Linked DNA regions of Magnetospirillum sp. XM-1. The protein of the gene in region 1 interacts with the protein of each later gene in a pairwise test. Links are inferred from orthologs where the notes say so. Each region holds a gene or a part of one and is shown in the gene's direction. Other genes may lie near its edges.

Region 1 (3,503 bases):
AAGGAGGCCCAGAACACCGCCGCCATGCTGACCACCTTCAACGAGGTGGACATGGGCGCGCTGTTCGACCTCAGGAATCAGTACAAGGACCAGTTCGAAAAGCGCCACGGCGTCAAGCTGGGCTTCATGTCCTTCTTCGTGAAGGCCTGCATCTCGGCGCTCAAGGATTGGCCCGCCGTCAACGCCGAGATCGACGGCGACGATCTGGTCTACAAGAAGTACTACGACATCGGCGTGGCCGTGGGTACGCCCCAGGGCTTGGTGGTGCCGGTGCTGCGCGACGCCGACCTTCTGTCCTTCGCCGGTGTCGAGCAGGGCATCGCCAACCTGGGCAAGAAGGCCCGCGACGGCAAGCTGTCCATGGAAGACCTCACGGGGGGCACCTTCACCATCTCCAACGGCGGCGTCTATGGCTCGCTGATGAGCACCCCCATCCTCAACACGCCCCAGTCGGGCATCCTGGGGATGCACAAGGTGCAGCAGCGCCCCATGGTCATGCCCGACGGCAAGATCGAGGCGCGCCCCATGATGTACCTGGCGCTCTCCTACGACCACCGCATCATCGACGGCCGCGAGGCGGTGTCGTTCCTGGTGCGCGTCAAGGAGTGCATCGAGGACCCGCAGCGCATCCTGCTGGAAATGTAGGATCAGCCATAATAGCCGTCATGGCCGGACTTGATCCGGCCATCCATGGACCCCCGGACCAAGTCCGGGGGTGACGCCCTATCAGGGGGATAGACCCATGTCCGAGAATTCCTTCGACGTCGTCATCATCGGCGGTGGTCCGGGCGGCTATGTCGCCGCCATCCGCGCCGCCCAGCTGGGCTTGAAGACCGCCTGCATCGAAAAGCGCGGCAGCCTCGGCGGCACCTGCCTCAATGTGGGCTGTATCCCGTCCAAGGCGCTGCTGACCGCCTCTCACCACTACCACGCCGCCGCGCACGAGTTCGGCTCGTTCGGCATCAAGGTGTCCAAGGTCGAGATGGACGTGGCCGGCATGATGGGCCACAAGGACAAGGTGGTGTCCGACAACACCAAGGGCATCGAGTTCCTGTTCAAGAAGAACAAGGTGACCTATATCGTCGGCGCCGGCGCCATCACCGCGCCCGGCCAGATCGAGGTGACGGCCAAGGACGGCGCCAAATCCCAGGTGGCCGCCAAGCACATCGTCATCGCCACCGGCTCCGACGTCACCCCCCTGCCGGGTGTGGAGATCGACGAGGAGGTGATCATCTCGTCCACCGGCGCCCTGGCCCTGCCCAAGACGCCGAAGCACATGGTGGTCATCGGCGGCGGCGTCATCGGGCTCGAGCTCGGCACCGTCTGGGGCCGCCTGGGCGCCAAGGTCACCGTGGTGGAATTCCTCGACCGCATCCTGCCGTTCAACGACGGTGAGGTCTCCAAGCAGATGCAGCGCCTGTTGGGCAAGCAGGGCATGGAGTTCAAGCTGGGCACCAAGGTCACCGGCATCACCAAGAAGGGCAAGACCGCCACCGTCACCGTCGAGCCCGCCGCCGGCGGCGCGGCCGAAAAGATCGAGGCCGATTGCGTCCTGGTGGCCATCGGCCGCAAGCCCTACACTGACGGCCTGGGCCTGGATAAGGTCGGCGTCGCCATGGACAAGCGCGGCTTCGTCCAGATCGACGGCCACTTCCGCACCAACGTGCCGGGCATCTACGCCATCGGCGACGTGGTCGGCGGCGCCATGCTGGCCCACAAGGCCGAGGAAGAGGGCGTCGCCCTGGCCGAGATCCTCGCCGGCCAGCACGGCCACGTGAACTACGACGCCATCCCGGCGGTGGTCTACACTTGGCCGGAAGTGGCCTCGGTGGGCAAGACCGAGGAGCAGTTGAAGGCCGAGGGAATCGCCTACAAGGCCGGCAAGTTCCCCTTCACCGCCAACGGCCGGGCGCGCTCCATGAACGAGGTCGACGGCTTCGTCAAGGTGCTGGCCTGCGCCACCACCGACAAGGTCCTGGGCGCCCACATCGTCGGCCCCAACGCCGGCGACCTCATCGCCGAAGTGGTCCTGGCCATGGAATTCGGCGCAGCGTCGGAAGACATCGCCCGGACCTGCCACGCCCATCCGGGCCTGGGCGAAGCGGTCAAGGAAGCCTGCCTCGCCGTGGACGGCCGCCCGCTGCACACGTAGTTTTTTCGTTTCCCGAACGGAAAGGGCGCTCCATATAGGGCGCCCTTTTTGTTTGGCCTCCGGAAGGATCAAAGGCGAAGGGACTCGTCCCTATGCCAACTCCCGCTGAAACTCCGCGAAGGCGGCGTCGCAGGTCAGGATGTGGTCGCACAGCCAGCGTTTGAGCAAATCCACCAGCTCGTCGGCCACGTAATCGGGGCCCGAGACCATCAGGCGCTCGATCAGGGCGTCCAGCTGGAAGATCAGGTATTCGTGCTCGTAGCGATGGTCGTCGCGGTCGGGATAGCCGGCCTGCTCCATGCTGTCCTGCTCGCGGGCGAAGTGCTCGCGGGTGAACAGGCACAGATCGGCCACCGCCTGGGTGACCATGTCGGCGCCCAGCTGGACGGCCGAAAAGATCTGGTTCATCAGGGCGAACATCTCGCGGTGGTCGTCGTCTTCCTGCCTGACATGCAGGAGCATGTCGTCAGACCACTCGATCTTGCCGCTCCCCCATGAAACAATCCGATTCGAGGCCATATGAAAGGTCCTCCCACTCCCAACACGGCGCCCATCAGGCTCCCCCCAAGCGCCCATCTACGGTATACACCTTATGCGTGAATTGAAACACACCGAAAGTCATGGATCATTGTGGTGAGTGAAGCACCGTCCCAGGGCGCCAGAGCCGTCTTCTGCCTGTGCGCGGCGGAAGTGCTGACCATGGTCGGCGTCTTCGCCTTTCCTGCACTGCTGCCCGATTTCGTCGCCGCATGGGGGCTCACCAACACCGAGGCGGGGTGGATTTCCGGGGTGCTGTTCGCCGGCTACACAATGGCGGTCCCGGTGCTGACCACCATGACCGACCGGGTGGACGCCAAGAAGGTGTACGTGTTCGGCGCCCTGGTGGCGGGCGTCTCGTGCCTGGCCTACGCATTCATGGCCGAAGGCTTCTGGTCGGCCCTGGGATTACGCTTCCTGGCCGGAGTGGGATTGGCCGGCACCTACATGCCGGGGCTGAAGGCCCTGGTCGACCGCACCAAGGGCCCCAAGCAGGCCCGCTGGATCAGCTTCTACACCGCCAGTTTCTCGCTGGGCACCAGCGGCTCGTTCATGATCATCGGCGCGGTGGCCGAAATCTGGGGATGGAAGGCCGCCTTCCTCCTGGCCGGACTTTCGGCCCTGGCCGCCTTCGTCCTGGTCCTGGCCCTGCTGGAGCGGGCCGTCCCCGTCCCGCCGGCCCAGCCGGTCAACCCCTTTGATTTTGGACCCGTGTTCCGCAACCGCGCCGCCATGGGCTATGTGCTGGGCTATGCCGCCCATGTGTGGGAGCTGTTCGGCGCGCGGTCCTGGATGGTGGCCTTCCTCGCCTGGG
Region 2 (3,034 bases), 3.3 Mb from region 1 along the record:
TCGCGGATCTTGCCATAGGGCAGCTGGATCAGCGGATCGTCGATGGCGATCTCGAAGCCGCCGGCCAGGCCGCTGCCCACGGAGGAATCGGGAACCAGAACCCCCATCTTGAGGGCCACGGTGGTGTTGGGGGACCAGCCGGGCTGCGAAGCTGCCGGAATGGCCCATTCGCCGCCCCAGGCGGGCAAGGCGATGGCCGTCAGGGCGAGGGTGGCGGCGAGGAGAAGACGTTTGCGCATGGCGGACCTCCCTGACTTGGGTGGAACGCGCTCTTAATGGATCGAGTCTGGGCCTTGGCCGCCCACGCTTCAATGAACCGCCTCACACAGCCGCATTGCAGGAATAGCGGGACAGGCGTTGCGTCGCCCGGTGGGTTCGGCCACACTCCGCCCCATGTCCGATCCCTTCGCCCTTGACGACGAGGCGCCCTCCGCGCTGTCTTTCCCCCGTGCATCCGGTCCCCGGCCGGTGCCGCTGGACGCCCCTTGGCTGAAGGGGCTGAACCCCGAGCAGTTCCAGGCGGTGACCACCACCGACGGGCCGGTGCTGGTGCTGTCGGGGGCCGGCACCGGCAAGACCAAGGTGCTGACGTCGCGTCTGGCCCACATCCTGGCGTCGGGCCTGGCCCAGCCCTGGCAATGCCTGGCGGTGACCTTCACCAACCGCGCGGCGCGCGAGATGAAGGAGCGCGTCGGCCAGCTGGTCGGCCCGGTGGCCGACGGCATCTGGCTGGGCACCTTCCATTCGCTGTGCCTGCGCATCCTGCGCTCCCATGCCGAGGCGGTCGGGCTTTCCGGCGATTTCACCGTGCTGGACGCCGACGACCAGATGCGGGTCTTAAAGCAGGTGATGGCCGACGCCCATGTGGATGCCAAGGCCACGCCACCCCAGGGACTGATGGCCACCATCCAGCGCTGGAAGGACCGCGCGGTCACCCCCGACAAGGCGGCGGCCGACGGGGGCGCCGAGGGCCAGGCCAAGGCGCTGTACCGCGCCTACCAGGAGCGGCTCAAGGCTCTCAACGCCTGCGATTTCGGCGACCTGCTGCTGCATGTGCTGACCGTGTTCCTGTCCGACGCGGAAGCCCTGGCCCGCTGGCAGGGCCGTTTCCGCTACCTGCTGGTGGACGAATACCAGGACACCAACGTGGCCCAGTATCTGTGGCTGCGCCTGTTGGCCCAGACCCATCGCAACATCTGCTGCGTCGGCGACGACGACCAGTCCATCTATTCCTGGCGCGGCGCCGAGGTGGGCAACATCCTGCGCTTCGAGAAGGACTTCCCCGGGGCCAAGGTGGTGCGCCTCGAAAGCAATTACCGCTCGACCCCCCACATCCTGGCGGCGGCCTCGGCCCTGATCGCCAACAATGCCGGGCGGCTGGGCAAGACGCTGCGCCCCGGTCTGGCCCATGACGATTCCGCCATCGAGAAGATCCGCACCATGGCGGTGTGGGACGGCGAGGCCGAGGCGCGCCTCGTGGTCGAGGAGATCGAGGCGCTGCAGCGCAAGGGCGAGAAGCTGTCCTCCATGGCCATCTTAGTGCGCGCCGGCTTCCAGACCCGCGAGTTCGAGGAACGGCTGATCACCACCGGCATTCCCTATCGCGTCATCGGCGGACCGCGCTTCTACGAGCGGCTCGAGATCCGTGACGCCATGGCCTATCTGCGCCTGGTGGTCTCGGCCTCGGACGGGCTGGCCTTCGAGCGGATCGTCAACACGCCCAAGCGCGGTCTGGGCGAGGCCGCCATCCAGACCATCCACCTTGCCGCCCGCGCCGAGCAGGTGCCGCTGCTGGAGGCCGCCCGCCGGCTGACCGGCACCGACGAGTTGAAGCCCAAGCCGCGTCAGGCCCTGGCCAAGTTCGTCGAGGATGTGGACCGCTGGCGCTCGCTGCTCGATTCCATGCCCCACGCCGAGCTGGCCGCCACGATCTTGGACGAATCCGGCTATGTGGACATGTGGAAGGCCGACAAGTCGGCCGACGCGCCGGGCCGGGTGGAGAACCTGAAGGAACTGGTGGCGGCGCTGGAGGAATACGATTCGCTGCCCAGCTTCCTCGAACACGTGGCCCTGGTCATGGAAAACGATTCCAAGGCCGAAGCCGACAGCGTGGTGATCATGACGCTGCACGGGGCCAAGGGGCTGGAATTCGATTCGGTGTTCCTGCCCGGCTGGGAGGAGGAGGTCTTCCCCCATATCCGCGCTCTGTCCGAATCCGGCACCTCCGGGCTGGAGGAGGAGCGTCGCCTGGCCTATGTGGGGCTGACGCGGGCCCGCAAGCGGGTGCTGGTCACCTTCGCCGCCAACCGCCGCATCTACAACCAGTGGAAATCCCAGCTGCCGTCCCGCTTCGTCGAGGAACTGCCCGAGTCCCATGTGGAACGCTCGGGCGAGCGCGGGCTGTACGGCGGCGGGCTGGCGGAATCCAAGGCGGCCTGGAACGATCCCGCCTGGAGCCGTGCCCGCTTCGGCCAGCCCCGTGCGGCCGCCGCGCCCACCGCCTGGAGCCAGCCCAAGGCCCGTCAGAGCGAAGGCGGCTTCAAACCGGGCCAGCGGGTCTTCCACGACAAGTTCGGCAACGGCACCGTGCTGTCGCTGGACGGCAACAAGCTGGAGATCGCCTTCGACAAGGCGGGAACCAAGAAGGTGCTCGACAGTTTCGTTTCGGCGATTTGATCCTTTCGGAGTGATTTTGATGCCCCCCGTTTTCCCCGACATCTGGCGCCTGCGCCTCACCGTTTCCATGGAGACCCTTCCGGTGTTCGAGGAGGTGTTCGAGCGCCACGCCGAGGCGGTGACCATGTTCATGGAGGACCGCTCGGGCATCTCGGACGGCGAGTGCGACTGGTTCCTGGAGGGCTTCTCGCGCACGCCGCCCGACCGGACCGCCATCGTCGCAGGCCTGTCCGCCGTGGCCGCCGCCAACGGCATCGACGTCCCGCCGTTGGGCATCGAGATGCTGCCCAACGTGGATTGGGTGCTGGAGAACCTGCGTGATTTCCCCCCCATCGCCGCCGGCCGCTTCTTCGTCCAC

What was found. The genes of interacting proteins can lie anywhere in the genome.
Region 2: the proteins of lpdA (region 1) and XM1_RS21380 interact in binary tests that used the Escherichia coli proteins (3 or more experiments, as listed by UniProt). The link is inferred for Magnetospirillum sp. XM-1 from one-to-one orthologs.

The regions. Positions count from the first base shown.
Region 1 is NZ_LN997848.1:1,354,115-1,357,617, reverse strand. The notes cover bases 1-2,947. They hold lpdA (dihydrolipoyl dehydrogenase), read left to right. Parts: upstream 1-742; coding sequence 743-2,152; downstream 2,153-2,947. Other genes in these bases: XM1_RS06460 (nitrate/nitrite transporter), read left to right, coding at 2,786-2,947; XM1_RS06465 (bacteriohemerythrin), read right to left, coding at 2,243-2,671; odhB (2-oxoglutarate dehydrogenase complex dihydrolipoyllysine-residue succinyltransferase), read left to right, coding at 1-645. Outside these bases: more of XM1_RS06460, read left to right, coding at 2,948-3,503. UniProt on the Escherichia coli protein: Lipoamide dehydrogenase is a component of the glycine cleavage system as well as of the alpha-ketoacid dehydrogenase complexes.
Region 2 is NZ_LN997848.1:4,674,098-4,677,131, reverse strand. It holds XM1_RS21380 (ATP-dependent helicase), read left to right. Parts: upstream 1-393; coding sequence 394-2,676; downstream 2,677-3,034. Other genes in the region: XM1_RS21375 (50S ribosomal protein L11 methyltransferase), read left to right, coding at 2,696-3,034; XM1_RS21385 (hypothetical protein), read right to left, coding at 1-239. UniProt on the Escherichia coli protein: A helicase with DNA-dependent ATPase activity. Unwinds DNA duplexes with 3'-5' polarity. Translocates on single-stranded DNA with 3'-5' polarity. Initiates unwinding more efficiently from a nicked substrate than double-stranded DNA.